4 regions of the Streptomyces sp. NPDC111628 genome follow, and region 4 is predicted to be linked to each of the others. Evidence: riboswitches for the same ligand, from Rfam matches in the RefSeq annotation. Region 4 holds a riboswitch; each other region holds the start of a gene.
The links. Region 4 has a riboswitch for cyclic di-AMP ahead of ACZ7MF_RS02230 (transglycosylase SLT domain-containing protein). Riboswitches for the same ligand answer to the same signal wherever they lie in the genome.
Positions count from the first base shown of each region.

Region 1: linked by a shared signal. The riboswitch ahead of ACZ7MF_RS10050 (M23 family metallopeptidase) and the one ahead of ACZ7MF_RS02230 (transglycosylase SLT domain-containing protein) in region 4 are both predicted to bind cyclic di-AMP.
Region 2: linked by a shared signal. The riboswitch ahead of ACZ7MF_RS25860 (M23 family metallopeptidase) and the one ahead of ACZ7MF_RS02230 (transglycosylase SLT domain-containing protein) in region 4 are both predicted to bind cyclic di-AMP.
Region 3: linked by a shared signal. The riboswitch ahead of ACZ7MF_RS29995 (M23 family metallopeptidase) and the one ahead of ACZ7MF_RS02230 (transglycosylase SLT domain-containing protein) in region 4 are both predicted to bind cyclic di-AMP.

Region 1 covers NZ_JBVKBZ010000002.1:492,671-500,226, forward strand. Annotated here, with positions in the region: gene dxs (1-deoxy-D-xylulose-5-phosphate synthase) at 1-815, shown strand, start outside; gene ACZ7MF_RS10030 (aspartate aminotransferase family protein) at 816-2,201, shown strand; gene ACZ7MF_RS10035 (helix-turn-helix domain-containing protein) at 2,275-2,889, shown strand; gene ACZ7MF_RS10040 (DUF6126 family protein) at 2,886-3,005, shown strand; gene ACZ7MF_RS10045 (tyrosine-protein phosphatase) at 3,027-3,824, opposite strand; cyclic di-AMP (ydaO/yuaA leader) riboswitch at 4,262-4,421, shown strand; gene ACZ7MF_RS10050 (M23 family metallopeptidase) at 4,424-5,365, shown strand; gene ACZ7MF_RS10055 (SGNH/GDSL hydrolase family protein) at 5,610-6,395, shown strand; gene ACZ7MF_RS10060 (TetR/AcrR family transcriptional regulator) at 6,462-7,061, opposite strand; gene ACZ7MF_RS10065 (MBL fold metallo-hydrolase) at 7,234-7,556, shown strand, end outside.
Region 2 covers NZ_JBVKBZ010000005.1:19,885-27,440, forward strand. Annotated here, with positions in the region: gene ACZ7MF_RS25850 (PrsW family intramembrane metalloprotease) at 1-1,027, shown strand, start outside; gene ACZ7MF_RS25855 (aldo/keto reductase) at 1,052-1,996, opposite strand; gene ACZ7MF_RS25860 (M23 family metallopeptidase) at 2,149-3,192, opposite strand; cyclic di-AMP (ydaO/yuaA leader) riboswitch at 3,203-3,360, opposite strand; gene ACZ7MF_RS25865 (PP2C family protein-serine/threonine phosphatase) at 3,585-4,805, opposite strand; tRNA gene ACZ7MF_RS25870 (tRNA-Met) at 4,991-5,064, opposite strand; gene ACZ7MF_RS25875 (dihydrofolate reductase family protein) at 5,135-6,265, opposite strand; gene ACZ7MF_RS25880 (GntR family transcriptional regulator) at 6,353-6,547, shown strand; gene ACZ7MF_RS25885 (MerR family transcriptional regulator) at 6,594-7,553, shown strand; gene ACZ7MF_RS25890 (hypothetical protein) at 7,534-7,556, opposite strand, start outside.
Region 3 covers NZ_JBVKBZ010000006.1:115,328-122,883, reverse strand. Annotated here, with positions in the region: gene ACZ7MF_RS30010 (bifunctional acetate--CoA ligase family protein/GNAT family N-acetyltransferase) at 1-1,608, opposite strand, end outside; gene ACZ7MF_RS30005 (HPr family phosphocarrier protein) at 1,811-2,092, shown strand; gene ACZ7MF_RS30000 (GntR family transcriptional regulator) at 2,230-2,925, opposite strand; gene ACZ7MF_RS29995 (M23 family metallopeptidase) at 3,046-3,810, opposite strand; cyclic di-AMP (ydaO/yuaA leader) riboswitch at 3,823-3,987, opposite strand; gene ACZ7MF_RS29990 (M16 family metallopeptidase) at 4,179-5,567, opposite strand; gene ACZ7MF_RS29985 (M16 family metallopeptidase) at 5,564-6,952, opposite strand; gene ACZ7MF_RS29980 (DNA gyrase/topoisomerase IV subunit A) at 7,289-7,556, shown strand, end outside.
Region 4 covers NZ_JBVKBZ010000001.1:453,977-461,532, forward strand. Annotated here, with positions in the region: gene ACZ7MF_RS02215 (M56 family metallopeptidase) at 1-635, opposite strand, end outside; gene fahA (fumarylacetoacetase) at 864-2,123, opposite strand; gene ACZ7MF_RS02225 (HAD family hydrolase) at 2,489-3,298, shown strand; gene ACZ7MF_RS02230 (transglycosylase SLT domain-containing protein) at 3,351-3,842, opposite strand; cyclic di-AMP (ydaO/yuaA leader) riboswitch at 3,847-4,015, opposite strand; gene ACZ7MF_RS02235 (polyprenyl synthetase family protein) at 4,723-5,733, shown strand; gene ACZ7MF_RS02240 (LolA family protein) at 5,992-7,224, shown strand; gene ACZ7MF_RS02245 (ABC transporter ATP-binding protein) at 7,278-7,556, shown strand, end outside.

The sequences.
Region 1 (7,556 bases), on a different contig from region 4:
CCGTCGTCGCCGTCTACGCCACCTTCCTCAACCGCGCCTTCGACCAGCTCCTCATGGACGTGGCCCTGCACCGCTGCGGCGTCACCTTCGTCCTGGACCGGGCCGGCGTCACCGGTGTCGACGGGGCCTCGCACAACGGCATGTGGGACATGTCCGTTCTCCAGGTCGTCCCCGGGCTGCGGATCGCCGCCCCGCGCGACGCCGACCAGCTGCGCGCCCAGCTGCGCGAGGCGGTCGCCGTGGACGACGCGCCGACGCTGCTGCGCTTCCCGAAGGAGTCCGTCGGTCCCGCCGTACCCGCCGTCGACCGGATCGGCGGCCTGGACGTGCTGCACGCCGCGGACCGGCCCGAGGTGCTGCTCGTGGCGGTGGGCGTGATGGCGCCCGTCTGCCTCGGGGCCGCCGAACTCCTCGAGGCCCGCGGCATCGGCTGCACGGTCGTCGACCCGCGCTGGGTCAAGCCGGTCGACCCGGCGCTCGCACCGCTCGCGGCCCGGCACCGGCTGGTGGCCGTGGTCGAGGACAACAGCCGTGCCGCCGGGGTCGGTTCCGCGGTGGCGCTGGCGCTCGGCGACGCCGAGGTCGACGTCCCCGTGCGCCGCTTCGGCATTCCCGAGCAGTTCCTCGCGCACGCCAAGCGCGCCGAGGTGCTCGCGGACCTCGGCCTCACCCCGGTCGACGTCGCCGGCCGGATCGCCGCGAGCCTGGCCCTCGCCGAACCGGCCGGGGACGGGGCGGCGGACCGGGCGGGGGAACCGGCAGTGGAACAGTCCGGCGACGGACGGATCGTCATGCCAGCGCAAGGAGAGAACTGAATGACCAAGGAGTTCGACCTCGCCGCGCTCTTGGCCGAGCGCGGGGCCGAGCGGTACGAGCTGCACGCCAAGCACCTCAACCACCAGCTGCCGCGCATGCTGCACACCATCGGCTTCGACAAGGTCTACGAGCGTGCCGAGGGCGCGCACTTCTGGGACGCGGACGGCAACGACTACCTGGACATGCTCGCCGGGTTCGCGGTGATGGGCCTGGGCCGCCACCACCCGGTCGTCCGCAAGGCGCTGCACGACGTGCTCGATGCCTCGCTCGCCGACCTGACCCGCTTCGACTGCCCGCCGCTGCCGGGCCTGCTGGCCGAGAAGCTGCTCTCCTACAGTCCGCACCTGGACCGCGTCTTCTTCGGCAACAGCGGCACCGAGGCCGTCGAGACCGCGCTGAAGTTCGCCCGCTACGCGACCGGCAGACAGCGGATCCTGTACTGCTCGCACGCCTTCCACGGACTGACCACCGGCTCCCTCTCCGTCAACGGCGAGGACGGCTTCCGCAAGGGCTTCGCGCCGCTGCTGCCCGACACCGCCGTCCCGCTCGGCGACCTGGACGCCCTGGCACGGGAGCTGAAGAAGGGCGACGTGGCGGCCCTGATCGTGGAGCCGGTCCAGGGCAAGGGTGTGCACGAGGCACCGCCCGGCTACCTGCTCGCCGCGCAGGAGCTGCTGCACCGGCACAAGGCGCTGCTGATCGCCGACGAGGTGCAGACGGGCCTCGGCCGGACCGGCAAGTTCTACGCCTACCAGCACTCGGACGGCGTCGAACCCGACCTGGTCTGCGTCGCCAAGGCGCTGTCCGGGGGATACGTGCCGGTGGGAGCCACCCTCGGCAAGGACTGGATCTTCCAGAAGGTGTACTCCTCGATGGACCGCGTGCAGGTCCACTCGGCGAGCTTCGGGTCCAACGCACAGGCCATGGCCGCCGGGCTCGCGGTGCTGTCGGTGATGGAGAACGAGGAGATCGTCGCGAACGCCGCCGCGGTGGGGGAGCGGCTGAAGTCCCGGCTGGCGGAACTGGTCGACCGCTACGAGCTGCTCGCCGACGTCCGGGGCCGCGGACTGATGATCGGCATCGAGTTCGGCCGGCCCAGGTCCCTGAAGCTGCGCAGCCGCTGGACGATGCTGCAGGCGGCGCGGAAGGGACTGTTCGCGCAGATGGTGGTCGTGCCGCTGCTGCAACGGCACCGGATCCTGACCCAGGTGTCCGGCGACCACCTGGAGGTGATCAAGCTGATCCCGCCGCTGATCGTCGACACCGACGACGCCGACCGGTTCGTCGACGCCTTCACGGAGGTGATGGAGGACGCGCACCATGGCGGTGGCCTGATGTGGGACTTCGGGAAGACACTGGTCAAGCAGGCGGTGGCCAACCGCTGAGCGCAGCCTGTGAGCTTTTTGCCTCTGAGGCAAGGAATTTGCCTGTCGGGCAAGAGTCGGGCTCAATGGAGGCATGAGCTCCTCCGAGAACGGCCCCGCCGAGGGGGCGGTCGCCGTCGTCGCGCCCCAGCTGCGTGAGCTGCGGCGGCGGGCCGCCCTCACCCTGGAGGCCGCGGCCCGCGCCGCAGGGCTCTCGCCCGCCCACCTTTCCCGCCTGGAGACCGGGCAGCGCCAGCCCTCGCTGCCGATGCTGCTCTCCCTCGCCCGGGTCTACGGTACGACCGTCGCCGAGCTGCTGGGTGAGACGGCCGCCGACCGGGACGCCGTCGTGCGCGCCGCCGACATGGAACCCACCGCCGCGGGCGGCTGGACGTACTGGCGGGCCGGAGGGCCGGGCCGCGGCATGCAGGCCCTGCGTGTCCAGGTTCCGTACGGCTCCCAGGGCGACGTCGTGCGGGTGCACCCCGGTGAGGAGTGGCTCCACGTCCTCCGCGGCCGGTTGCGGCTGCGCCTCGGGGACACCGAGCACCGGCTCACCGCGGGGGACAGTGCCCACTTCGACTCGATGACCCCGCACCGGATCGCCGCGCAGGACCCCGACGGGGTCGAGCTACTGTTCGTCCACACCCTGCTGCAGAGCCCGACGGCCGCCCTGTGCCTCGGCCCGACCCCCGGAGAGACGCCATGAGTGCCACGGAGGAGAAGCTCCCGCGCGCCCTGTGGGTGCGACTGATCATCTACATCGCCCTGGGGCACGTCTTCGGCGGCTTCCTCTACCTGCTGTTCGAGGTGGGCGCCAAGTAGCGCCGTCCGCGGGCGGGTGACTCAGTCCAGCATCCGCTCGCGCAGCCGCTCCCGGGTCCCGGGAGTGAGCCGCAGGCCCTGCTCCAGGTAGGCGTCCACGCCGCCCCAGGTCTCCTCGACGGTCTCGAAGGCCGCCGCCAGGTACTCGGCGCGCGCGTCGAACAGGGGACTGAGCAGCTCCATGACCTCGGGGGAGTAGGCCGAGGCCGCGGAACCGCTGCGGCGCACCTTGTAGCGGCGGTGTGCGGCGTTCGACTTCAGGTAGTCCTCGACGACGGCATCCCGCTCGACACCCAGGGCGAGCAGGGTGACGGCGATCGACAGGCCCGCGCGGTCCTTTCCGGCGGCGCAGTGCATCAGGGCCGGGACGCTGTCCTCGGCGAGCGCGTGCAGGATGCGGGAGTGCTCCGCGGTGCGCTCCGTGACGATCGAGCGGTACGAGCCGATCATCCGGCCCGCGGCCTTGCCGTCGGCCAGAATCTCGCGCAGCTGGTCGAGGTCGCCGTCACGGACCATCTTCCAGAACTCGGCGCCGTCGGCCGGGTCGCTCAGCGGCAGGTTCACATTGCGCACGCCCGGCAGCTCGACGTCCGGGCCCTCGAGCTTCTGGTCGGCCGCGTTGCGGAAGTCGAAGATCGTGTGCAGGCCCAGCGAGGCCAGGAACGCGGCGTCCTCCCCGGTGGCGTGCGCCAGGTGACCGCTGCGGAACAGCACCCCCTGCCGCACCCGCCGCCCGTCCACGGTCGGCAGTCCGCCCACGTCCCGGAAGTTGCGCACGCCGGTCAGCTCGGGTTCGGTCGACGGGACCTGCTGCGTCACGGGGGCTCCTCCCACTCCGCCCCGCCGCCGCTGCTCGCCGACGGGCTCCACCCGACGATACGGCATCACCTGTGCGCGAAACCTGTGCGCGAAATGGCGTTCCGAGGGATATTCCGGACCGATAAGAGCCTTCTGTCCGAATTGGCACCTTAATAACAACTGGCCCTGAAATGGCGGAGGGTGAAGGAGGGGTGCGTGAGCAGCGTCATATCCGTGACCGTGCGTTGCCCGTCATGTTCACGTAATTCAACTGTTTCTCAAGGGGCTTCAGGTAAAAGCGCGCGGCGGAAATCGACGCAGGGTTACCGGATATTCCCGTAAAGGATCAATCGGAACACCTGTCGAGGGAACCCCTCGCTTGTCCCTGTGCGTCTTGGTCCCTTACGTTCACCACCGATCCGGACGGACGCCTAATCCTGCCGCCGACCGGAGCCCGCACTCATCGACCACCCGTACACGGCAGGAGCGGGGGACCCACAGGTAGAACTGCCTGTTCCGGTTCCCGGAACGGCTTGGGGTAAAGCCGCGTTTCGGCGCGGCCGGGCATCTCCAGCCCGCACCCGACAGCTCACCTCGCAGGCGCCGGAGAGGAATTCGCCATGCCCGCGAAGGGTAAGCACCGCCGTACCAGGGCCATGCGCCTGACCCGCACCATCGCCGTCGCCGGTACCGGTGGCGCCGCGCTCGCGCTCCCGCTGATGGGTGCCGCCGCCGCCAACGCCGCTCCCGCGCACTCCGTCTCCGAGCAGGCCGTGCAGTCCGTTCCGACGTCGGCCAAGAAGGCCGCCGCCGAGAAGAACTCCGACTCGCGCACGTACACCGTGAAGAGCGGTGACTACCTCTCGAAGATCGCCGACGAGCAGGACGTCGACGGCGGCTGGAAGAAGCTCTACGCGGACAACCGCGAGGCCGTCGGTTCCGACCCGTCGCTGATCCACCCCGGGCTCAAGCTCTCGGTCGGCGGCCAGGCCGCCAAGTCGTCGGCGCCGTCCTCCGCGCAGTCGCAGAAGCCCGCGCAGAAGTCCGCCGAGAAGTCTGCCGAGAAGCCCGCCGCCGCGAAGCCGGCTCAGAAGTCGACGGACGCCGAGAAGGCTTCCTCCTCGGACACCGGCAGCCAGTCCACGGGCACCACCAGCGGCTACACCTCCCCCGTCGCGGGCGGCACCGTCGGTACCCCGTACCACCAGTCCGGCAGCATGTGGTCCAGCGGCTACCACACCGGCACCGACTTCGTCGTCCCGACCGGCACCTCCCTCAAGGCCGTCGGCGCGGGCACCGTCGTCTCCGCCGGCTGGGGCGGCGCGTACGGCAACCAGGTCGTCATCCAGCTCGCCGACGGCCACTACGCCCAGTACGCCCACCTCTCCTCGCTCTCCGTCTCCGCCGGTCAGTCGGTGACGGCGGGTCAGCAGGTCGGCCTCTCGGGTGCCACCGGCAACGTGACCGGCCCGCACCTGCACTTCGAGATCCGCACCACGCCGGACTACGGCTCGGACATCGACCCGCTGGCGTTCCTGCGCTCGCACGGCGTCTCCGTCTGACGACCGGTTCCGCGCGGCCTCCGCGCCCCGAAGGCCGGACCCCAGATCCCCGGGTCCGGCCTTCGGTGTGTCCGGACCCCGGTGTACTCGCCGTACGGGCCCTCGCCGTATTCCGGAATTGACGAATACTTTAGGCGTGGCCTTTCTCACCGCCCGTCAATCCCTTCCTACGGTCGCGTAGGTCACATTCCAAGGTGAATCATGGGCCGATGTGGCAGACGATTCGAAGAGTGACAGCAGAGCAGTGATCGGGTCGTACGTGGCAGTGGGGGACAGCTTCACCGAGGGCGTCGGCGACCCCGGCCCCGACGGGGCGTTCGTCGGCTGGGCCGACCGGCTCGCCGTACTGCTCGCGGACCGGCGCCCCGAGGGCGACTTCACGTACACGAACCTCGCCGTGCGCGGCAGGCTCCTCGACCAGATCGTGGCGGAACAGGTCCCGAGGGTCGTCGGACTCGCGCCGGACCTGGTCTCGTTCGCGGCGGGCGGCAACGACATCATCCGGCCCGGCACCGATCCCGACGAGGTCGCGGAGCGTTTCGAGCTGGCGGTGGCCGCGCTGACCGCCGCGGCCGGAACCGTCCTGGTGACCACCGGGTTCGACACCCGCGGGGTGCCCGTCCTCAAACACCTGCGCGGCAAGATCGCCACGTACAACGGGCACGTCCGTGCCATCGCCGACCGCTACGGCTGCCCGGTGCTCGACCTGTGGTCGCTCAGGAGCGTCCAGGACCGCAGGGCGTGGGACGCCGACCGGCTGCACCTGTCGCCGGAGGGCCACACCCGTGTGGCGCTGCGCGCGGGGCAGGCCATGGGCCTGCGCGTCCCGGCCGACCCGGACCAGCCCTGGCCGCCCCTGCCGCCGCGCGGCACGCTCGACGTCCGGCGCGACGACGTGCACTGGGCGCGCGAGTACCTGGTGCCGTGGATCGGACGCCGCCTGCGGGGCGAGTCGTCGGGCGACCACGTGACGGCCAAGGGGACGCTGTCGCCGGACGACATCAAGACGCGGATCGCCTCGGTGGCCTGACGCGAAGGTCGGTGGTGTCGCGACGGAGGTCGGTGGTGTTCCCGGCGGGCCGGTGTCCCGGCGGTGCTAGCGCCGGGTCGGTGTCAACGCCGCCCGCTCCAGGCCCAGTTCGCGGGCCAGGGCCTCGTCCACCCACTCCTGCGCCCGGGCCCGCGACACCGTGCCCGTGTACGACGTGAGCTGCACCGCCAGCCCGTCCAGCAACGCCGTCAGCCGCAGGGCCGCGGCGTCCGGCTCGGGGCAGGAGAACTCGCCGGCGGCCACGCCCTCGGCGATGACCTCGGCGATCGCCGCCTTCCACTGGCGGTCCAGCTCGCGCGTGACCTCCCGCAGTGCGGGCTCGCGCGGCGCCGCCGCCCAGCCCTCGATCCACAGCCGCCAGCCCTTGGCCGGACCGGTCGGCGCATACCACCGCACGGCCGCCCGCAGCCGGCGCAGCGCCGACGTACGACGGGCGAGCAGCCCCCGCAAGTGGGCGAGGTCGTCCTCGGCGGCATGGGTGAACGCGGCGGCGACCAGGCGCTCCTTGGTGGAGAAGTGGTAGAGCACCAGGGCGTTGCTGACGCCGAGCGCCGCGGCCACGTCGGCGATCCGCAACGCCGCCACGCCCCGCGCCGATATCTGCTCGATGGCGGCGCCCAGCAACTCCTCGCGCCGCTCCGCCACGCTCAACCGCACTCTCCCCACGCACGTCACCCTATACAGGCGCCCGGACGGGCGCCGACGCCCTTCCCGGTCGCGGCGGACCGGGGGAACACGGATGTGACATCCGTCGTTCGAGGTGACGTAGGACGAGAAGACCATACTGAGAGCCTGAACCACTCCACCTGGAGGTACCGTGGCCGCTTTCCGTTCCCCGAGTCCCGGGCTCAGCGTGCCCCGGCCCGCGGCCTTCGGCGTGGACCCGAGCGGTGAGCGCATGGCGCGCATCCGCAGATCGCCGCACTTCCGCGACGGCGTCTTCCAGAATCCCGGGGGGACCGCCCGGACCCGGCCCTCCGGCTCGGCCGCCGAATTCGCCAAGATCTACTTCAACAAGGAGGCGCGGCAGCGCCGGTCTCCGCAGGGACCGATCCCGGTGCACGCCACCACCCTGGCCGACCTCGCCCGGCCCCCCGCCACCGGGCTCCGGCTGACCTGGATGGGCCACTCCAGCGTGCT
Region 2 (7,556 bases), on a different contig from region 4:
GGGCGCCACGGTGATAGCGCCGGTCGTCGAGGAGTCCGCCAAGGCGGCCGCCGTCCTCCTGGTCTTCCTCTTCCGCCGACGGGACTTCACCGGCATCGTCGACGGCGTGGTCGTCGCCGGGGTCACCGCCACCGGCTTCGCCTTCACCGAGAACATCCTCTACCTGGGCACCGCCTTCGGCACCGACCAGCTCACCGGCGACAGCGGCATCGCCTCCGTCACCGCGGCGACCTTCTTCGTCCGGGTCGTGATGTCGCCGTTCGCGCACCCGCTGTTCACCGTGCTCACCGGCATCGGCTTCGGCATCGCCGCGCTCTCGACGGGCCGGCACCGCCTGCGCCGGGCGCTGCTCCCGCTGGCCGGGCTGCTGCTCGCGATGGGCGTGCACGCCCTGTGGAACGGCTCGGCCGCGTTCGGCGAGTACGGCTTCTTCGCCGTGTACGCGGCGTTCATGCTGCCGTCCTTCGGCCTGCTGACCTGGCTGGTGATCTGGACCCGGCAGCGCGAACTGGGCACCGTGCGGGCCGAGCTGCCCGCGTACGTCATGGCCGGCTGGCTCACGCCCGCGGAGCCGTACGCGCTCGGCTCGATGCGGGCCCGCCGCATTGCCCGGCAGTACGCCCGCCGGCACGCCGGGAAGGAAGGGGCGCGGGCGGTGGCTCGGTACGAGGCCTGCGCGACCTCGGTGGCGTTCCTGCGGCAGCGGGGCCGCCGGGGCCGGGCGGGCGCCGACTTCGCCGTACGGGAGCGGGCGCTGCTGGACGCCCTGTGGCACCTGCGGGACCTCGCCCGCCCGGCACTGGACTACGCCGCCCGGGCCACCGCCCCGCCGCCCGTGCCGGTGCCGCCGTGGGCGTATCCGTACGGCGGCACGCACGGCGCCTACGGTCCCCATGCCGGCGCATACGGCCCCCGTACCGCACCCAGCCCCTACGCCCCGCAGGCCCCCTACGCCACACAGGCCCCGCACAACCCGTACGCACCGCCGTACCACCCGTACGCCCCGCCCGGCCCCCACCGGCCGTAGGTCCGCGGCGCGCGGACCGCCCGCTCAGGCGGACGCCCGGGTCAGCCTCCCGACCTCGTCCTCCGTCAGGCTCAGCTCGGCCACGCCCAGCAGCGCCGGCAGCTGCTCCACCGTGCGTGCGGAGGCGATCGGCGCCGCCACGGTCGGCCGGGCGGCCAGCCAGGCGAGGGCGACCGTGGCGACGGGAGCCTCGTGGGCCGCGGCGATCTCGTCCAGGGCGGCCAGCACCCGGCGGCCCCGCTCGGTCTCCAGGTGCTTGGCCGCACCGCCCGCCCGCGGGCTGTCCACCTCCGTGCCGGGCCGGTACTTGCCGGTGAGGAAGCCGGCCGCGAGGGCGTAGTACGGCACGGCGGCGAGACCCGCCCGCTCGGCGAGGTCGCGCAGTTCGCCCTCGTACGTGTCGCGGGAGACCAGGTTGTAGTGCGGCTGGAGGGCGACGTACCGGGCGAGGCCCTCGCGGTCGGAGAACTCCAGGGACGCCGCGAGCCGCTCGGCGGAGATGTTGGAGGCGGCGATGTGCCGCACCTTGCCGGCCTTCACCAGTGCGTCGAGCGCGCCGACGATCTCCTCGACCGGCACCTCGGGCTTGTCGAAGTGGGTGTAGTAGAGGTCGATGTGGTCGGTGCCCAGGCGGCGCAGTGAGGCGTCGGCCGCGGCCTTGATGTTCGCGGCGGACAGGCCCGGGTACTCGGGGTGCTGGCTGACCTTGGTGGCGAGGACGACGTCGTCACGGTTGCCGCGGGCCGCGAACCACTGGCCGAGGACGGTCTCGGACTCGCCGCCGCTGTTGCCGTCGACCCAGGCGGAGTAGGAGTCGGCGGTGTCGACGAAGTTGCCGCCGGCCGCCGTGTAGGCGTCCAGGACGGCGAAGGACCGGTCACGGTCGGCCGTCCAGCCGAAGACGTTGCCGCCGAGGGCGAGGGGGAAGACCTCGAGGTCGGAGGAGCCGAGCTTGCGCAGAGAAGTCATGTAGGGAGTCAACGACCGTGCCGGAGCGGGCGATTCCGGCAGGCACGCAAAATCCCCGCAAACCAGCAGCGCAGCAAACCGGCAGCCCTGACGTCGGGGGGTCGCCGTCAGGACCGCCGGTGATCAGCGGGGCGCGTCGTGGGCGGCGCGGATCAGGGGGTGAGCCCCTTGCTCTGCAGCCAGGACATCGGGTCGATGCCGGTGCCGCCGTCGGTGTGGACCTCGAGGTGGAGGTGGGCGCCGGTGACGTTGCCGGTGGCGCCGACGCGGCCGATGACGTCACCGGTGGTGACCTTCTGGCCGACGCTGACGTTGATGGAGGACTGGTGCGCGTACCAGAGCTCGGTGCCGTCGTCGAGGGTGAGCACGGTCTTGTAGCCGTACGACCCGTCCCAGCCGGCCGACGTGATGGTGCCGCTGTGCACCGCCTTGAGCAGCGTGCCCGTGGGGGCGGCGAAGTCGAGGCCGGTGTGGTGACCGGAGGCCCAGAGGGAGCCGGCCTGGTTGAACGTGGAGGAGATCGTGTACGAGGAGGTCGGCAGCGTGTACTGCTTGGCCAGCTTCGCGAGCCGCTCGGCCTCGGCCTTCTTCGCGGCCTCCTCCTCCGCCTTCTTCTTGGCGGCGGCGGCCTTCTCCTCGGCCTCCTTCTCCGCCTTGGCGGCGGCGTCGGCGGCCTTCTTCTCGGCCGCGGCGGCGGCTTCGGCGGCGGCCTTGGTCTCGACCTGCGCCTGCTGCTGCTCGGCCTGCGCCATGATCCGGGCCCGCAGCGACTCACCGGCGCCGGTGGTGTCGGTGCCCTCCGCGCTGTCGGCGGCGGCGGCCTGGGTGATGCCGCTGAGCGGGGTGGCGGAACCCTCGGGCTCCGACTTCTCGTCGTCGCCGGGAAGGAGCGAGCCGACGTTCGGCAGGTCCGGCATGGAGATGGACACCGGGGGCTTGCCGGTCTGCGCGCTGGCCATGCCGCCCGCTCCGACGGCGGCTATGACACCGACGCCGAGGACGGTGGAGCTGCGGGCGAGTCCGCCGCGCTGCTTGGCCACGCGGTGCCGGCCGCGTACGGGACGGATGGACTCCGCGGTGGGATTCCACTCCTCCCAGGGACCCTCTTCGGCGCGGTAGCCGTCGTAGCCGAAGGTGTCGGTGCCGTGCCCACTGGGCGCGGACGGGGCCTCGGGGGCAGGCCGGTTTGACGCCACGTGGGCGTACTCCTTTCCTTCCTTTCGCCTACCGGGTTAGCTGACGGGTTCGGAGCAGGAAGGTCTCCTACGGGTGTCTGCCGACCGTGTTTCCACGACGGCATACGCCCGATTCACCCCAATGTGGTGGTTCCCCGGTTCCCTTGCGGGATTCGGCGCGTGCGCACGGAGCCGCCTTCTGTGACGGCTGGGACGACCGCGCTGCGTTATCGAACGTTAATAGACGCGAGGCTCCGATTCCAAGCCGTTCCTCTTGATCATTACCGAATACCGCCGGGACGTACGCCTCACGACCGGTGAAAACCGGGCGAGTTGACCGGGCCTCAGTATTCCTCTTCGCCGCACTTTCTTCTGACGGTGTATCAGTTGTTATGCGGAGGGGGGTCGTACTGTCACGGCTCGTGACAATGATCATGATCGCCGGGCCGGGGACGCCGGACGGCGAGCAGCGCCATGTCGTCCGCCATGCCGCCCCCGGAGTGCCGGCGCACGTCCTCGGCGAGGGTGCCGAGCAGGCTCGCCGGATGCGGGAAGACGCGGCCGGCCAGCCGCGCCTGCGGATCGTAGAACTCGCCCTTCGCGTCGCGGGCTTCGGTCAGCCCGTCGGTGTAGAGCAGCAGCGTGGCCCCGCCGGGGAAGGCGGCCTCCTCCGCCCGGTCGGGCCACACGCCCAGCTCGCCCATGCCGAGCGGCAGCGCCGACTCGTGGGCGGGCAGCGGGCCGAGGGTTCCGTCGCCGTAGAGCAGCAGGGGCGGCGGATGGCCGCGGTTGACGATGCGGACGGTGCCGTCGCCGTGCGGGAGTTCGGCGAGGACGGCGGTGGTGAAGCCCTCGAAGGCGTCCAGTCCGTCGCGCCGGGTGCCCTCGCGCGCCAGCGCCCGCTCAAGGCGCTGCGCCACCGCCTCCAGCGTCGCCTCCTGCTCGGCCGCCTCCCGGAAGGCGCCGATCACGACGGCGACGGCGGCCACCGCGCCCATGCCCTTGCCGCGCACGTCCCCGACGATCAGCCGGACGCCGCGGGCGCTGTCCTGCACGGCGTACAGGTCACCGCCGATGAAGGCGTCGGCCTGCGCGGCCTCGTAGCAGACGGCGATCTCGAAGCCCGCCATCCGCTCGGCGGGTTCGGGCAGGACGGCGCGCTGGGCGGCCTCGGCGATCTCGCGGACGGAGACGAGGCGCTCGCTGCTGCGGCGGACCATGCCGTTCACGAGGACGGCGAGCACGGCGACCGTCGCGATGGTGATCAGCTCGGTGAGGGAGTCGACGTAGTGGATGACGCCCTTGCCGAGTTGCAGCGCGATGACCGCGGCGACCACGGCGACGCCGGTGAGCGCCGTGCCGCGCCGCGAGTAGAGGGGGGCGGCGATCAGGGGCGCGGCCGTGTAGAGGGGCCCGGCGGTGAAGTACCTCGGGGTGAAGATGTCGTACAGGATGGCGACGACGATCAGCAGCACGGGGAGCGCGTGCACGAAGGTCCGCCCGTACCCGGCCCGCCGGCGGGGCGGTGGTCCCGGGGGCGGCCCGGTCGGCGCCTCGTCGCCGAGGCCCGGGTCGGGCACGGGATCGCCGGGGAGCCTGCCACCGGCCCTGGCGGCCGCTCCCTCGTCGTCCACGTCACCTGGCCGCACCACTCGTCTCCCGCCGCCCCGTACGTCCGCGCCGCTTGCCGTCCCGGACTCCAGGGTTCCGGGGGCGGGGGCGGGCGGCGAGCGGTGAGGGGCCGACCGGATGACACGGGGCACCTGCGGAAACGCACCGAGGGCCGGAACCCTTTCGGATTCCGGCCCTCGGCCTTCAGTAGCGGGGACAGGATTTGAACCTGCGACCTCTGGGTTATGAGCCCAGCGAGCTACCGAGCTGCTCCACCCCGCGTCGTTGTGTTCACCACTGTACGTCATCCCGGGGGCGGAATGCACATCGGTATCTCCTCGCCCCGCTCTCCCTACCCCTCCAGGTGGCGGTTGGGCGCCTTCGCCCGCTGCGCGTACTCGGCCAGTACGACGACGACGGCACCCGCGGCGGTGAGCACCCCGCTGCCGTCCGCTCCCGCCACGAAGGTGTCCGGCTCCCGCCAGGCCGTGACGACCCGGCGCACCCCGGCGTCGAGGATCAGCCGGGCGCAGGGCGCGGGCCGCGAGGCCCGGCGGGCACAGGGCTCCAGGCTGCTGTACACGGTGGCGCGGGCGAGCCGCGGGTCTTCCGGGCCGACCTTGGCGAGCGCGGCCTCCTCGGCGTGCACGACCGGATCACCGCCCTCCCGCGAGTACCCCCGCGCCAGCTCGCTCCCGTCGGCGGCGACCACGACCGCCCCCACGCTGAACGCGGTGTCCGACGGCGGACACAGCTCGGCCAGTTCGCAGGCGAGCGCCAGCCAGTGCCGGTCGGCGGCGGCGACGCGGTCACCGGTGCCGGGTGCGGTCGGCAGGTACCGCGCCAGCACGACGTCCTCGATCCGCCGCGTCTCGACCAGCCGCAGCCGCCCGCCCTGGTAGGCACCGGGCCCGAACAGCCGGGGCGCGGCCGGGTCCCCGACGAGGAGCGGCGCGAGGACGAGCTGGAGCTCGTCGACGAGTCCCTGCTGGAGCAACTGGGTGTGGACGGTCCCGCCCCCCTCGACCATGAGCCGCCGCACGCCCCGCCGGTCGTGGAGGTACTCCAGCGCGGCGTGCCAGTCGAGGTCCGGGCCCAGGGACACCACATCGGCACCGATCCCGAGCGCGCGGGCCCGCCGGGCGCCGTCGTCCGTGGTCAGCAGGACCTTGTCCCCGCCCGTGTGCCAGAACCGCGCCGCCGGATCCAGCTCGCCACTGCCACTGACGGTGACCTTGAGCGGGTACTCCGCCCTTCCGTCCGCGACCCGGGCCGCCCGCCGCTCGGCCGAGTTCACCAGCAGCCGCGGATTGTCGGCCCGGACCGTCCCGGCACCGACCAGGATCGCGTCCACGGAGGCCCGCACCTCGTCCACCCGGTCGAAGTCGGCGGGGCTGGAGAGCAGCAGCCGTTCGGGGCCGGTGTCGTCCAGGTAGCCGTCGAGGGAGACGGCGGCGGAGAGAAGGACGTGGGGAAGCGGCATGGGTGGCACTCCGGGAGGCAGACGGGCGGCGGGTTCCGGCGGGCACACACTAGGCGGCGCTGCCGCCGCTACGGTTCACCGTGGTCCGTGGACAGGCGCCGCCCCCTCGGCGAGCTGCCGGACCTCCGTCTCGTCGGCGAGTACGGCGTGGCGCGACTCACCGCGCGCCGGGCCGCGCAGGAGCTCCGTGAACGGGGGCTCGTCGTCACCGTCCGCGGCAAGGGGTCGTTCGTCGTGGAGCGGCCGCCCGCCGCCGACGACGAGGACAAGCCCTCCGGCTGACGCCCCGCCTTGACTCTCCAGTGGCTGGAGACCGCAGGGTGGGCTCATGAACGGCGCGACGCCCCCGCACTCGATCGGTGAACTCTCGGCCCGTACCGGCGTGTCCGTACGGACGATCCGGTTCTACTCGGACACCGGACTGCTGCCCCCCACCGACCGCACCCCGGCCGGCTACCGCCGTTACGGCGACGCGGCCCTCGACCGGCTCCGCCTCATCTGCGTCCTGCGGGAGCTGGACGTCGATCTGGCCACGGTCCGCCGCGTCCTGGACGGTGACCTCTCCGTCGCCGAGGTCGCCGCCGCGCACGCCGACGCCACCGCCCTGCAGATCCGCGCGCTGCGGCTGCGGCACAGCGTGCTGCGGCTCGTTGCCCGGCGCGACGCCAGCCCCGAGGAGACAGTTCTCATGCACCGGATCGCCCGCCTCACCTCCGACGAACGACGGCGCCTGATCGGCGACTTCATCGCCGCCCTGGAGGCCGGCACGCCCCACGCCCGCGACGCCGCCGCCGCCCTGCGCACCGCCCTGCCCGAACTCCCCGACGAGCCCTCCGACGCCCAGCTCTCCGCCTGGGTGGAGCTGGCCGAACTCGTCGCCGACGACGACTTCCGCGAGCGCATGGCCCGTGCGGCCCTCCCGCCCGCCGACGAGGACGTGGTGCCGGGGGTGGCCCCCGAGGCGGTGGCGGAGCTCATCCCCTTCGTCCGGGAGACGGTCGCCGGGGCGAGGGCGGCGGGCATCGATCCCGAGGGCGACGAGGCCGCCCCGGTCGTCGACGCCGTCGTGGCGCGCTTCGCCGCCGTACTCGACCGCCCGGACGGCCCCGAGCTGCGGGCGTGGCTGGCCGGGCGGTTCGAGGCGGGGCACGACCCGCTCGTCGAGCGGTACTGGCGCCTGGTCTGGACCCTCAACGACTGGCAGGTCGTCCCCGGTCACCTGCCCTTCCAGCCCTGGATGGCGCAGGCCCTTCGCCGGCCCGGCCGGGTCAGCCCCAGTCGCCGTTGACCC
Region 3 (7,556 bases), on a different contig from region 4:
CAGTCCCTCGGAGAGGCACGCGTCGTAGGTGAGCAGGCCCAGGGACTCCGAGTTGCCCAGGATGGCCACCCTCGGTCCGGCGGGCAGCGGCTGGCGGGCGAGGAGCAGCCCCGCGTCGACCAGGTCGGTGATGGTGTCGACCCGGATCACGCCGGCCTGCCGCAGCAGCGCGGAGACCGTCGCGTGGGGCAGCCGCGTCGCCCGTACGGCGTGCCCCTGGGGTGCCACGCCGCCGTGCCGGGCGCCCTGCACCACGACCAGGGGCTTGGCGGCCGCCGTACGCCGGGCCAGGCGGGTGAACTTGCGCGGGTTGCCGATGGACTCCAGGTACATCAGCGCGACGTCGGTGTCCGGGTCGTCGTACCAGTACTGGACGACGTCGTTGCCGGAGACGTCGGCGCGGTTGCCGGAGGAGACGAAGGTGGAGACGCCGGTGTGACCGGTGACCCCGCCGCCGCGCCGGTGCAGCCGGGAGAGCAGGGCGATGCCGATGGCGCCGGACTGGGCGAACAGGCCGATCCGCCCGGGGCGCGGCATCTCGGGGGCGAGGGAGGCGTTGAGCCGCACGTCCGGGGAGGTGTTGATGATCCCGAAGGCGTTGGGCCCGATGATGCGCATGCCGTACGTGCGCGCGTGCCGCACGAGGGCGCGCTGGCGTTCGCGTCCCTCGGGGCCGCTGTCGGCGTATCCGGCGGAGATCACCACCAGTCCCTGCACCCCGTGCTCGCCGCAGGCGGTGACGACGTCCGGGACGTGCTCGGCGGGCACGGTGACGACGGCGAGGTCGACGGGCCCGTCGATGTCGCGCACGGAACGGCACGCCACAACCCCGTCGAGCTCCTTCATGTCCTCGGGGAAGGCCCTGTTCACGGCGTACAGGCGCCCCGTGTAGCCGGCGTCCCGGATGTTGCCGAGGATGCTGCGGCCGACGCCGCCCGGGGTGCGGCCGGCGCCGACGACCGCGACCGAGCCGGGCTGCAGCAGCCGCCGGACGGAACGGGCCTCCGCGCGGTGCTCGCGCGCGTACTGCACGGCCAGCGAGCGGTCGGTGGGTTCGAGATCGAACTCCAGGCGGACCACCCCGTCCTCGAAGCTCCGCTTCTGGGTGTACCCGGCGTCCATGAAGACTTTGATCATCTTGTTGTTGGCGGGCAGCACCTCGGCGGCGAAGCGGCGGATGCCCCGCTCCCGGGCGACGGCCGCGATGTGCTCCAGGAGGGCGGAGGCGACGCCGCGCCCCTGGTGGGCGTCCTGGACGAGGAAGGCGACCTCGGCCTCGTCGGCCGGTGCGGTGGCGGCTGTTCCGCCGGCCCCGATCCGGTCGTAGCGTACGGTGGCGATGAACTCGCCGCCGATGGTGGCCGCGAGTCCCACCCGGTCCACAAAGTCGTGGTGCGTGAAGCGGTGGACGTCCTTGGCGGACAGGCGAGGGTACGGCGCGAAGAAGCGGTAGTACTTCGACTCGTCGGAAACCTGCTCGTAGAAGCTGACCAGGCGCTCGGCGTCGTCAACGGTGATGGGGCGGACGCGCGCGGTGCCGCCGTCGCGCAGCACCACGTCGGCTTCCCAGTGGGCGGGGTACTCGTGCCGGTCCGACGAGGTCTGCATGGGCCCCAGAGTACGGCTCGCGTACGACAACGGCGCGGGGCAGTCTGTGGGGGACGGATGCCCGGACCGAGGCCGCGGTCCGGGACCCGTACGGGGCGGCCCACGTGGTCGTCCCGGCTTGCTTCACGATGTGGGAAACTGGTCTAGACAAGACTGGTCTAGACAACTTCAACGCCTCTGAACACCTGAAGGGCAGCATCACATGGCTGAGCGCCGCGTCAACGTCGGCTGGGCCGAGGGTCTCCACGCCCGCCCCGCCTCCATCTTCGTCCGAGCCGCCACGGCCACAGGCGTCCCGGTGACGATCGCCAAGGCCGACGGGTCCCCCGTCAACGCGGCCTCCATGCTGGCCGTCCTCGGCCTCGGCGCCCAGGGGGGCGAGGAGATCGTCCTCGCCTCCGACGCCGAGGGCGCTGAGGCGGCCCTGGACCGGCTGGCGAAGCTGGTCGCCGAGGGGCTCGAGGAGCTTCCCGAGACCGTCTGACGGACGGAACAGCAGCACCGAAAGGCCCGCCGGGACCACCGGACGGGCCTTTCGCCTTTTCCGCTGCCGCTTCTCTCCATTCGGGACGCCAGAAATAGCCGACCAGAATTCCCCCGCTTTTGTATACGGAACCTGTGTTACCGGAGCGGGCTCGCGGTGTTTACGGAATGTTGCGTATTCCTCACACGCTCCGTCGCCGCGCCGCCGGAGGCGAATCGGAGCCGGTGACCGGATGCCGACCGCTCGATGTGCAGCGTCATGAGCGCCCGCGCGCGTTCGCCGTCGCCCCGGGCCACGGCATCGGTGATCGCGGCGTGCTCCGCCCAGTCCTCCACCGGCCCGACCGGCGCTTCCACGACGTACATCCAGGCGATCTTGTGGCGGAGCTGGGTCAGCAGCGCGGTCAGCGAAGGGCTGTCCGCCGCCCGGGCGAGGGTCTCGTGGAACCAGCCGCCCAGGGAGCGCAGCTCGTCCACGGTGCCCCGCCTGGCCCGTTCCTGCCCCAGCCGGACCAGACCGCGCAACACCTTGAGGTGGGCGTCGGTGCGCCGCCGGGCGGCCCGGGAGGCTCCGAGCGGCTCCAGGAGCGTGCGGGTCTCCAGCAGGTCGGCGGCCTCCCGCGCGGTCGGTTCCGCGACGCACGCGCCCGCGTGCCGCCGGGTCACCACGAAGCCCTCCGCCTCCAGCGTGCGCAGGGCCTCGCGGACGGGGACCCGGGAGACGCCGTAGCGGCGGGCGAGGATTTCCTCGGTGAGCCGGCTCCCGCGTCCGTGGACGCCGGCCACGATGTCGTCCCGAATCGCCGTGCACACCGAATGCGCCGGAATACGCATGACCGACCTCCGCCTTGATCCCCTGAAACGCCGACGATGGACGCGCTTTCAGCGACTCTAGGCCAAGCAAGCCGGTATGGAATACAAAAAGCCCCGACTCGGGAAGCCGGGGCTTTTTCGTCAGACGTTCACGCCGTGGGAGCGGAGATAGGCGACGGGGTCCATGTCCGAGCCGTACTCGGGGCTCGTACGGGCCTCGAAGTGCAGATGCGGTCCGGTGACGTTGCCGGTGGCACCCGAGACGCCGATCTGCTGGCCGGGCTCGACCGACTGGCCGACCGAGACGCCGATGGACGACAGGTGCCCGTACTGCGTGTACGTGCCGTCGTGCATCCTGATCACGACCTGGTTGCCGTACGCGCCGCCCCAGCCGGCCTCGACGACGGTGCCGACGCCGACGGAGTGCACGGACGTGCCGCTGGAGGCGTGGAAGTCGATGCCGGTGTGGCTGCCGGAGGACCACAGGGAACTGCCCGCCTGGTAGGCGGTGGAGACGTACGAGGCGGTGATCGGCGCGACGAAGGTGTTGAGGCGCTTGCGCTCCGCCTCCCGCGCGGCGCGCTCCTTGGCCTCGCGCGCCTCCTTGGCCGCCTCGGCCGCCCGCTCGCGGGCCGCCTCCTGGGCCGCCTCGCGGGCGGCGGCGTCCGCGGCCGCCTGCTTCTGCGCGAGGGCCTGGGCGTCGATCTCGTCGGCTATGGAGTCGCCGATGGTGACGACCGGGGTGAGCCCGGTCTGTTCCGCCTCGGGCTCGGCGGCGAGCGCCGGAGCCGCGAGGGTGCCGACGACGCCGGTGGTGGCGAGGGCCGCGACCCCCGCCGCGCGGGCGGTGGTGCGGTGCACCCGGCTGGGACGGCGGTGCTTCCCGGTGGCGCGCGTGAACGCCATGTAGAGGCTTGTCCTTTCCTTCCCTCTCGCCTACCGGGTTAGCTGACGGGTTCGGAGGTGGAAGGTCTCCTACGGACCCCCTCGCGGTGCGCGCGGGCGTCCGATTCACCCCAGGGACTGCGATGGGTCCCCGGCTCCCCTGGCTCGCGCCGTACGGGGACTCGGCGATGACTGTCCGGTGCCGCGGGTGCGGCGCACTGCCTGACGAACAGCCCGGACGACGCTAAACGCGGCTGCGTTCAATCCTCAAACGCAACAGGCTTTTTGTAGCGCACGCCACAGGGCAGACGGGCAACCACTCCCCCAATCCGGACAAACGGCGGCCCTGGTGACACACCGGTCACCAGGGCCGCGGCACGCGCGTGCCGCTACTCGGCCGCCACCACGGTGACTTCGCCGATGCCGAGGGCCTCGACGGGCTCCTTGATCTGCGCCGCGTCGCCGACGAGGACCGTCACGAGACGGTCCACCGGGAAGGCGTTCACGACCGCCGCGGTAGCCTCCACGGTGCCCGTGGCGGCCAGTTGGCGGTAGAGCGTGGCCTGGAAGTCGTCGGGGAGGTGCTGCTCGACCTGGTCGGCCAGCGTGCCCGCCACGGCCGCCGCCGTCTCGTACTTCAGGGGCGCCACGCCCACCAGGTTCTGCACGGCCACGTCGCGCTCGGCGTCGGTGAGCCCCTCCGCGGCGAGCTTGCGCAGCACCGTCCACAGGTCCTCAAGGGCGGGACCGGTGTTGGGGGTGTCGACGGATCCGCTGATGGCGAGCATCGCGGCGCCCGTGCCGTCCGGCGCGGAGCGCAGGACCTGGCCGAACGCCCGCACACCGTAGGTGTAGCCCTTCTCCTCGCGCAGGACGCGGTCCAGGCGCGAGGTGAGGGTGCCGCCCAGGCAGTAGGTGCCGAGCACCTGCGCGGGCCACACGCGGTCGTGCCGGTCGGCGCCGGTGCGGCCGATCAGCAACTGCGTCTGGACGGCGCCTGGACGGTCCACGATGACGACCCGGCCCCGGTCGTCGGCGGTCACCGGGGGCACGGGGCGCGGCTGGGCGGCCGAGCCGGTCCACGCGCCCAGGGTGTCGCCGAGCAGCGCGTCCAGGTCGACGCCGGTAAGGTCGCCGACGACCACCGCGGTGGCCGTGGCGGGGCGGACGTGCCGCTCGTAGAAGGCGCGTACGGCCGCCGAGTCGATGGCCTCGATCGTTTCCTCGGTGCCCTGGCGCGGGCGCGACATGCGCGCGTCGGCCGGGAACAGCTCCTTGGAGAGTTCCTTGGCGGCACGCCGGGAGGGGTTGGCCAGCTCGTGCGGGATCTCGTCGAGCCGGTTGCGCACCAGCCGTTCGACCTCGCTGTCGGCGAAGGCGGGCGCCCTGAGGGCGTCGGCGAGCAGGCCGAGGGCCTTGGCGAGGCGCGAGGCGGGCACCTCCAGGCTCAGCCGGACGCCGGGGTGGTCGGCGTGCGCGTCCAGGGTGGCGCCGCAGCGCTCCAGCTCGGCGGCGAAGTCCTCGGCGGAGTGCTTGTCGGTGCCCTCCGAGAAGGCGCGCGCCATGATGGTGGCGACGCCGTCGAGACCGGCGGGCTCGGCTTCCAGGGGCGCGTCGAGGTTCACCTCGACGGCGACGACCTGCTGGCCGGGGCGGTGGCAGCGCAGCACGGTGAGGCCGTTGTCGAGGCTGCCGCGCTCGGGGGCGGGGAACGCCCACGGCTTGGGCTCGCCGGCCTGCGGCTGTGCGTGGAATTCCATGGTGGCGAGCTCGGTCACTTGGCCGCCTCCTCGTTCTCTTCGGTGGCGTCGGGCACGGACACAGTGACGGTCGTCCCGTCGGCGTCGGTCTCGTCGGCGGGGGCGGTGGGCTCGTAGACGAGCACCGCGCGGTTGTCGGGCCGCAGGCGGGCCTTGGCGACCTCCTGGACCTCCTCCGCGGTCACCTCGAGCACCCGCTGGACGGCGGTGAGGGCGAGCTGCGGGTCGCCGAACAGGACGGCGTACCGGCACAGTTCGTCGGCGCGGCCGGCGACCGTGCCCAGGCGGTCCAGCCACTCGCGCTCGAGCTGGGCCTGGGCGCGCTCCATCTCCTCGGCCGTGGGGCCCTCCTCGGCGAACCGGGCCAGCTCCTCGCCGATGGCGGTCTCGATGACCGGCACCTCGACGTCGCCGGACGTCTTCACGTCCAGCCAGCCCAGGGAGGGCGCCCCGGCCAGCCGCAGCAGGCCGAAGCCGGCGGCGACGGCGGTGCGGTCGCGGCGGACGAGGCGGTTGTACAGGCGGGACGACTCGCCGCCGCCCAGGACGGTCAGGGCCAGGTCGGCCGCGTCGCACGCGCGCGTGCCGTCCTCCGGCAGGCGGTAGGCCGCCATCAGGGCGCGGGCCGGGACCTCCTCCTCGACGACCTCCCGCAGTTCCCCGCCCATGACGTCGGGCAGCGCGCCGTCCCGGGGAGGCTGCTTGCCGTCGTGCGAGGCGATGGAGCCGAAGTACCTCTCGATCCACGCGAGCGTCCGCTCGGGGTCGATGTCGCCGACGACCGAGAGCACCGCGTTGTTCGGCGCGTAGTAGGTGCGGAAGAACGCGCGCGCGTCCTCCAGGGTCGCCGCGTCCAGGTCGGCCATCGAGCCGATCGGCGTGTGGTGGTAGGGGTGGCCCTCCGGGTAGGCGAGGGCGGTCAGCTTCTCGAACGCGGTGCCGTAGGGGACGTTGTCGTAGCGCTGGCGGCGTTCGTTCTTGACGACGTCCCGCTGGTTCTCCATCGACTCGTCGTCCAGGGCGGCGAGCAGGGAGCCCATGCGGTCGGCCTCCAGCCAGAGGGCGAGCTCCAGCTGGTGGGCGGGCATGGTCTCGAAGTAGTTGGTCCGCTCGAAGCTGGTGGTGCCGTTGAGCGAGCCGCCGGCGCCCTGCACCAGCTCGAAGTGGCCGTTGCCCTTGACCTGGGCGGAGCCCTGGAACATGAGGTGCTCGAAAAGGTGAGCCAGGCCGGTACGCCCCTTGACCTCGTGGCGCGAGCCGACGTCGTACCAGAGGCACACCGCCGCGACCGGGGTCAGGTGGTCCTCGGAGAGCACCACGCGCAGGCCGTTGGCCAGGCGGTGCTCGGTCGCTGTCAGGCCGCCGGAGCCTGCCTGGGCTGTGGCCGTGTGACCCATGGGCATGTACGTCCCTTCGATCGCGAGATCCTGGTGGAGTCACTGGGGTGAACCACCGGGTGGAATCCATGGGCGGAACTGCGGAATTCCGCCGGTCCTGCCACTGTATGCAAGCGTGCGGGCGGCCGGTGGAGTTCCCGGGGCTCGTACGCCGAGAGCGAGAACGCGGTTGACGGGCCGCCGGGGACGGCTGCGCGGACGGCGCCCCCGGACGAGGGCGTACCCTGCGGGCAGCGCCGGGCCGGCAGCCCGTGACGGGTCCTGGTCGGTGGCTGTCAGTGCCGCAGTCCACAATGGACGGCGTCAGATCACCGTTCACGCTTCAGCAAGGAGCCGGCAGCGATGGCCCGCCGTAGTACGAAGACCCCGCCGCCCGACGACGCGTACGAGGAGAAGATCCTCGACATCGACGTCGTCGACGAGATGCAGGGCTCCTTCCTCGAGTACGCGTACTCGGTCATCTACTCCCGTGCGCTGCCGGACGCCCGCGACGGCCTCAAGCCGGTGCACCGGCGCATCGTCTACCAGATGAACGAGATGGGCCTGCGGCCCGAGCGCAGCTACGTGAAGTGCGCCCGCGTCGTCGGCGAGGTCATGGGCAAGCTGCATC
Region 4 (7,556 bases):
ACGCTCGGAAAACCGGTGGCCAGGGCGGTCGACAGGTGCAGCAGCCAGTCGTGGCGGGCCCGGGCGTGGCCGCGCTCGTGGGTGAGGACGGCGTCCAGCTGATGGTCGGTGAGGCGGTGCAGGGCGCCGGTGGTGACGATCAGCTGGGGCGGGCTGCCGGGCATCCACCAGGCGTCCGGGTACTCGTCCTCCAGAACCAGCAGGGGACCGCGGGCGGCCGGGAGCCCGGCGGGCAGGTCGGGGGCGCGCTCGCGCAGGTGGGCGCGGGACCGGGCGCGCCGGCGGCGGGCCTCGACGAGTTCACGCGCGAGCATCGCGGTCGTCCAGGCGGCACCCGCCGCCAGCAGCAGGGTGAGAGCGGCCGCCCAGACCGGGCCGGCGGAGAGGTTGTACGCCGCGGTCACCGCGGGCGGCGCCGGCGCGAAGAGCTGGGCGCGGACGGTCCCGAAGACGGCGGTGGCGCCGAGGGCGAGTGCCGTCAGGCAGCACAGCAGCACCGTCGCGACCAGGCACTGCCACACCCACAGCCCGACCACGGGATCCCGCTCGGGCCACGCGGAACGGGTCAGCGCGCGGGGCACCGGCACCGCGGCGGTCACGGCGACGACGAACAGCAGGAGCAGGCAGACGGTCATGCCACTGGCTCCGGATCCTGGTCGAAGGATGGGCGGCTCTGGCTGTACAGGGGTGGTGCTGGGCCGGGCCGTGCGCGCACACCGCCCGACGCCAGTATGACGGGGCCGGGCGGTGTGAGTCAGGTGTCGGCGGACACCGTTTCCGGAACCTGGGCGTACGGACCTTGGACGTACGGACCTTGGGCGTACAGGCCCCGCATTCCGTCGGACGCAGCGTCGGGCGTACCGTCAGGCGCCCTGCCCGACGCCCTGCCCGACCCCCCGGCCGACCACTCGCCCGGTCACCTCTCCCAGTCCCACCCGGACACCGTCCGGTCCCGGGGCCCAGGCCGACAGGGTCACCACGTCGCCGTCCTCCAGGAACGTCCGCTTGCCGTCGGGGAGTTCCAGCGGGTCGCGGCCGTTCCAGGTCAGTTCGAGCAGCGACCCCCGCTCCCGCTCGGTGGGCCCGCTCACCGTGCCCGAGCCGTAGAGGTCGCCGGTGCGCAGCGAGGCTCCGTTGACCGTCATGTGGGCCAACTGCTGGGCGGCCGTCCAGTACATGGTGGAGAACGGCGGCTCGGAGACGACGTGGCCGTTGACGGCGACGGAGATCCGCAGGTCGTAGCCGCCGGGGTCGTCCTGGTCGGTGTCCGTGTCGTCCAGATAGGGCAGCAGCTCGTGCGTGCGCTCGGGCGGCGCCACCCGGGCCTCCTCCAGCGCGTCCAGCGGCGTGATCCACGCCGACACCGATGTGGTGAAGGACTTGCCGAGGAACGGACCGAGGGGGACGTACTCCCAGGCCTGGACGTCCCGCGCGGACCAGTCGTTGAGCAGGCAGAGCCCGAAGACGTGCTCGCGGAAGTCGCCGAGCGCGACCGGACTGCCCAGTTCGGACGGCACACCGACCACGAAGCCGACCTCCGCCTCGATGTCGAGCCGGACGGACGGGCCGAAGACGGGTGCGGCGTCGGCCGGGGCCTTGCGCTGCCCCGACGGGCGTACGACGTCCGTGCCCGAGACGACGACCGTGCCGGAGCGGCCGTGGTAGCCGATCGGGAGGTGCTTCCAGTTCGGGGTGAGGGAGTCGGCGGCGTCGGGGCGGAAGATCTGGCCGACGTTGCGGGCGTGGTTCTCGGAGGCGTAGAAGTCGACGTAGTCGGCGACCTCGAAGGGCAGGTGCAGGGTCACCGACGACAGCGGGTGGAAGAACGGCTCCAGGGCCTCGCGGTGGGAGGGGACCGTCACCCACGCCGTCAGCGCGCGCCGCACGTCCGACCACGCCGTGCGCCCGGCCGCCAGCAGCGGGTTGAGGGTGGGCTGCGCGAGGAGGGCCGCGTACGGCGAGCCGAGCGCGTGGGCCGCCGCACCCGCGTCGAGGACGTGGTCGCCCAGCCGGACGCCGACCGTCCGGTCCGTGCGGTCGAGCGAGCCGGGGATCGAGAACACGCCGTACGGAAGGTTGTGCGGGCCGAAGGGGTCGCCCTCGGGGACATCGAAGGGGGGCATCGGGTGCTGCCTCGCTTTCGTGCTCGCCATGTGCGCCGTGCGCGCCGTGTGCGCCACGCGATCGGTGTGCGTCGCGTGACACGTGGTCGGGCCACACGTTACGGGTGACGTGCCGCTGTTGGGCAGTGCGACCGAAGGCGGCGGGGCCCGGGACGCGATCTTGGCGCCTGCGGATGGTCGGCGTGCCATGTCGCTGCCAACCGGGACACAGGCCCTGAACCGGCTTTAGCCGATGATGTGTCAGGATTCGGACATCATCGGGCCTCTTCGTGCAACCCCGTGCGGGTTCGAGCGCACTCGCTACGCCCTCGTTCGGAAGCGGTCACGGGTGAGTCGGACGGGTGCGGTGTCCGTATTCTCTGATCATGGACCGCACCGCATATTCACTCGTCGCCACCGACCTGGACGGCACGCTGCTCCGAGGCGACGACACCGTCTCCGACCGGTCGCTGGCCGCGCTGGCGCGGGTCGCCGGGGCCGGTGCGCGGCACCTGGTGGTGACGGGGCGCCCGGCACCCCGGGTGCGCTCCCTGCTCGACCGGCTCGGCTGCACGGGGCTTGCGGTGTGCGGACAGGGCGCGCAGGTGTACGACGCCGGCGCGCACCGGATGCTGTGGTCGGTCACCCTGGACCGGGAGCTGGCCGAGACCGCGCTCGGCAAGATCGAGGCCGAGGTGGGCCAGGTGCACGCCGCCGTGGACCAGGACGGCGTCGACGGGCTGACCCTCATCGAGCCGGGCTACCTGATGCCCCACCCGACGCTGCCCGCGGTGCGCGTCGAGCGGCGTGCGCAGCTGTGGTCCACGCCGATCAGCAAGGTGCTGCTGCGCCACCCCGAGCTGACCGACGACGAACTGGCGGCGACGGCTCGCGCGGTGGTCGGTTCCCTCGCGACGGTCACCATGTCGGGGCCCGGCACGGTGGAGCTCCAGCCCTGCGGCATCACCAAGGCCACCGGTCTGGCGCTGGCCGCCGAGCACCTGGGTCTGGAGCGGCGGCGGACGATCGCCTTCGGGGACATGCCCAACGACATCCCCATGTTCCAGTGGGCGGCCCACGGTGTCGCCATGGCCGGTGCCCACCCCGAACTCAAGGCGGTGGCCGACGAGGTCACCACGACGAACGAGGACGACGGCGTGGCCGTCGTCCTCGATCGGATCTTCGGTACTTCTTGATGCGCTGCCGCTCGGTGCGCTGCCGCGTGACGCGCTACCGCGGCGGGGCGGCTCAGTACGCGCTGAAGACGTTGTCCATCGAGCCGTAGCGGTCGGCCGCGTAGTTGCAGGCGGCGGTGATGTTGGCGACCGGGTCGTACGGGTCCCAGGAGGTGCCCTCGACGTGGTACGCCTGGAAGGTCGGGTCGATCACCTGGAGCAGACCCTTGGACGGGGTGCCGTTGATGGCGTTGATGTCCCAGTTGTTGATGGCGAGCGGGTTGCCGGAGGACTCACGCATGATGTTGCGGTGAATGCCCTCGTAGGTCCCGGGGATGCCGTGCTGGGCCATGATGTCGAGCGACTCGCGGATCCAGCCGTCGAGGTTGTCCGGGTAAGTCGTGGCCGCCGTGGTGGCGGTCGTGGCGGCGGCCGGGGTGGCCGCGGAAGCGGTGGTGGCGCCGATGAGCGGCAGCGCGAGCACCGCGGCACCGGTGCCGGCCACGGCGAGCTTGCGGGCGAGGCGGCTGGTGCGGGCGTGACGGTTCTGACCGTTGGCAGACATGCGATGTCCCTCTCCTTACGCCTACGAGGTGAGCTGTCGGGTTCGGGCGGGGAGGTGCCCGGCCGTGCCCTGACGGGTACGGCTTCACCCCGAGCCGCTCCGGTGGTGACCGGTGCGGCGACTTACCTGGGTCCCCCGCTCCTGCCTGCGAGTTTGTTGGGTGGATGACTGTGCGACGGGCGGTGGCAGGATTCGGCGTCCACCCGACAGGCCGGGAACGTATGCGAGAGCACATGTCCGGAACAAGTGCAGGAATCACCCAACATGCCTGTTGACCTTGGTCTGAGGCCTTTGAGGCTCTTGATCCTTTGCTGCTGTCAATCCCCAACTGGCTTGCGGGGCAAAGGGAGGGCACAGGTTCCGACGGGGTTGCCTGCGGGGCGTCCGGAGTGAGCCAACTCACTGGCTTCAACAAGTACGGCAAATAGGGCATTAACCCCAACTAGGGGTCAACCGGCCGCGGGTGGGGACGGCTTCGGGTGTCGAGCCGGGAGGGGCGGGAAGCGGGGAAGGGGAGAGGGTGCGAAGGGAGAGGGTGCAGAGGGGGAGGGTGCGGAGGGGGGAGCGGGGAGGAGGCGGGCTTGTCGATCGGGTGACGTTCTCGAAGTGCGGGCCGTTGGGAGGAGTGGTGGGATCTTCGGTGGCGGCTCCGGCCCGTTCGCCCTCCGGCTCCGGCTCGTCCCCTCTGGCGATATCAATCAAAATCTGCTCATATCACCTGATCAAAAACATACCGTTCATGATCCGATACCGACCAGCCTGTAACGGTGGGCGCTAGCGGTGATCGAAACGTGACCGGATACGCTGACTTGAGTGGTGGCAGCGACCTATCGACAAACCAGGTAATCGCCAGTAGACACCAGCAGACAGGAGACCCCTCGTGACCGTCGTCGGGCCGTTCGGGCTGAGCGTGCGGGACCAGGCTCTGGAAGTCGATGTCCAGGCCGGATTGGTTGCTGTCGAGGAAGGGTTGCTTGAGGCAACCAAAAGCGAGGTGCCGTTCATCACGGAGGCCGCCCAGCACCTGGTGCGGGCCGGCGGGAAACGGTTCCGGCCGCTGCTGGTGATGCTCTCGGCCCAGTTCGGAGACCGCTACGCCCCCGGGATCGTGCCCTCGGCCGTGGTCGTGGAGCTGACCCACCTCGCCACGCTGTACCACGACGACGTGATGGACGAGGCCGCCGTGCGGCGCGGCGTAGCCAGTGCGAACACCCGCTGGGACAACTCGGTCGCGGTCCTCACCGGCGACTTCCTGTTCGCCCGCGCCTCCCAGATCCTCGCCGACCTCGGCCCCGAGGCGGTCCGCGTCCAGGCCCTCGCCTTCGAGCGGCTGGTCACCGGTCAGATCCTGGAGACGGCCGGCCCGCAGGACGGCCGCGATCCGGTCGACCACTACCTGGACGTGCTGGGCGGCAAGACGGGCTCCCTGGTGGCGGTCTCCTGCCGGTTCGGCGCGATGATGTCCGGCGCCGACGAGACGGTGGTGGACGTCCTCACCCAGTACGGCGAGCGGCTCGGCGTCGCCTTCCAGCTCGCGGACGACGTCCTGGACATCGCCTCCGACTCCGACGAGTCCGGCAAGACGCCCGGCACGGACCTGCGTGAGGGCATCCCCACTCTGCCCGTACTGCGGCTGCGCGAGCGGGCGGCCCGGCTGGGGCTCGCCGAGGACATCGCGCTGTGCGAGCTGCTCGACTCCGACCTGAGCGACGACGCGCGGCACGCCGAGGCGCTGCGCCTGCTGCGCGCCCACCCCGCGCTGGAGCAGGCCCGCCGGGACACCGTCCGGTACGCCGAGGAGGCCCGGGCCGCGCTGGCCCCGCTGCGGGAGTGCGACGCGAAGGCCGCGCTGGTGGAGCTGTGCGACGCGGTGGTCCACCGGGCCGGCTGACCGCACCCCGCGGTCCGTCGCCGCCCCGCGGTCCGTCGCGGTCCCCTACGGGCCGGGGGAGTCGGCACCCCTGCGTGTCATCCCGCAGGAGTAGGCGGAGTTGAGCCCGCGGTCTGACGCTTGTGCTCCGGCGATTTGGTCAGATGGACACCACGGAAAAACACCAATCCTCACCGATTCGGGTGAGAATGGCGGCTCACGGGTGAACGAGTGCGAGGTCGCGAGACAGCCGCCGCCGACGACGGAGGTAGGGCACACATGGCACCGATCGATTCCGACGACAACACGACCGCCGGGGAGGGCGAGGAGCTGCGGGCCGGACGGCGCAAGGCCGCGCGGTACGTCGTCCCGGTCGCGGTGATGGGAGTGGCGGCCGCGACGATCGGGCTCGTCCCCGCGCTCGCCGACTCCGGCGACCCCGACCTGCCGAAGGTCACGGCGGAGCAGCTCATAGAGAAGATCGCCAAGTCGGACGTCCAGCAGCTGTCCGGCACGGTGCGCATCAACACCGACCTGGGTCTGCCGGACCTCGGCGGGCTGGAGAGCGGCCTGATGTCCGGGATGTCCGGAGGTCCGGGTTCCGGCGGCGATGACGAGGGCTCCGCCGCCGACCCCTCGGCCAAGCTCACCGAGCTGGTGTCCGGCAGCCACACGCTGCGCGTCGCGGCCGACGGCCCCGACCGGCAGAAGCTGTCCCTGCTGGAGAACGCCGCCGAGTACAGCCTGATCCACAACGGCAAGGACGTCTGGGGCTACGACAGCGAGTCCAACGAGGTCTACCACTCCACCGCCCCCGACGGCGCCGAGCGGCCGGAGAAGGACGTGCCGGCCACTCCGAAGGACTTCGCCGATGAGGCGCTCAAGTCGGTCGACGACACCACGTCCGTCACCGTCGGCGGCACCGCGCAGGTGGCCGGCCGGGACGCCTACCGCTTGGTCGTCGAGCCCAAGCAGGAAGGATCCACGGTCGGTGCGATCACCGTGGCGGTGGATGCCGAGACCGGCACGCCGCTGAAGTTCACCCTGACCCCGGCGAGCGGCGGCGCCGCCGTCGTGGACGTGGGCTTCACCAAGGTCAGCTTCGCCAAGCCGGACGCGTCCACGTTCGACTTCACGCCGCCCGAGGGGGCCAAGGTCACCGAGGCCGACGAGGCCGGTGAGCGGGCCAAGGCCCCGGAGCACGGGCGCGGGGCCGAGGGCGACCTCGCCGAGGGGATGGACGGCCTCGAGGTCATCGGCGAGGGCTGGAACTCGATCGCCACCTTCGACACCGGCGCCCAGGGCGGCCTGCCCACGGCCTCCGCGGGCGGCGACCTCGGCGGCCTCGGCGGCTTCCTCGGCTCCTTCGGCGACCAGGTCAAGGGTGACTTCGGCTCGGGCACGGTCTTCAAGACCCGCCTGGTCAACGCCCTGATCACGGACGACGGCAAGGTCTACGCCGGTGCGGTCACCAAGGACGCGCTGGTGAAGGCGGCCGACGCCGCCAAGTAGGACCTGCGCAGCATCCCCACCCGTACGGCGAAGAGGACGAGAAGAGGGAGCCGATGGCCGAAGCGTCCGCCACGGAGCCGGAGCGCCCCGACCAGGGGAGCGCGGATGACGCCGTCATCGCCACCCGCGCGCTCACCAAGCGCTACCGCGGCGGACAACTCGCCGTCGACGGTCTGGACCTGACCGTCCCGGCGGGCAGTGTCTTCGGCTTCCTCGGGCCCAACGGCTCCGGCAAGACCACCACCATCCGCATGCTGATGGGGCTGATCGAACCCACCTCGGGCAGCGCCCGGGTCCTCGGCCGGCCCATGCCGCGCGCGTCCCGCTCCGTA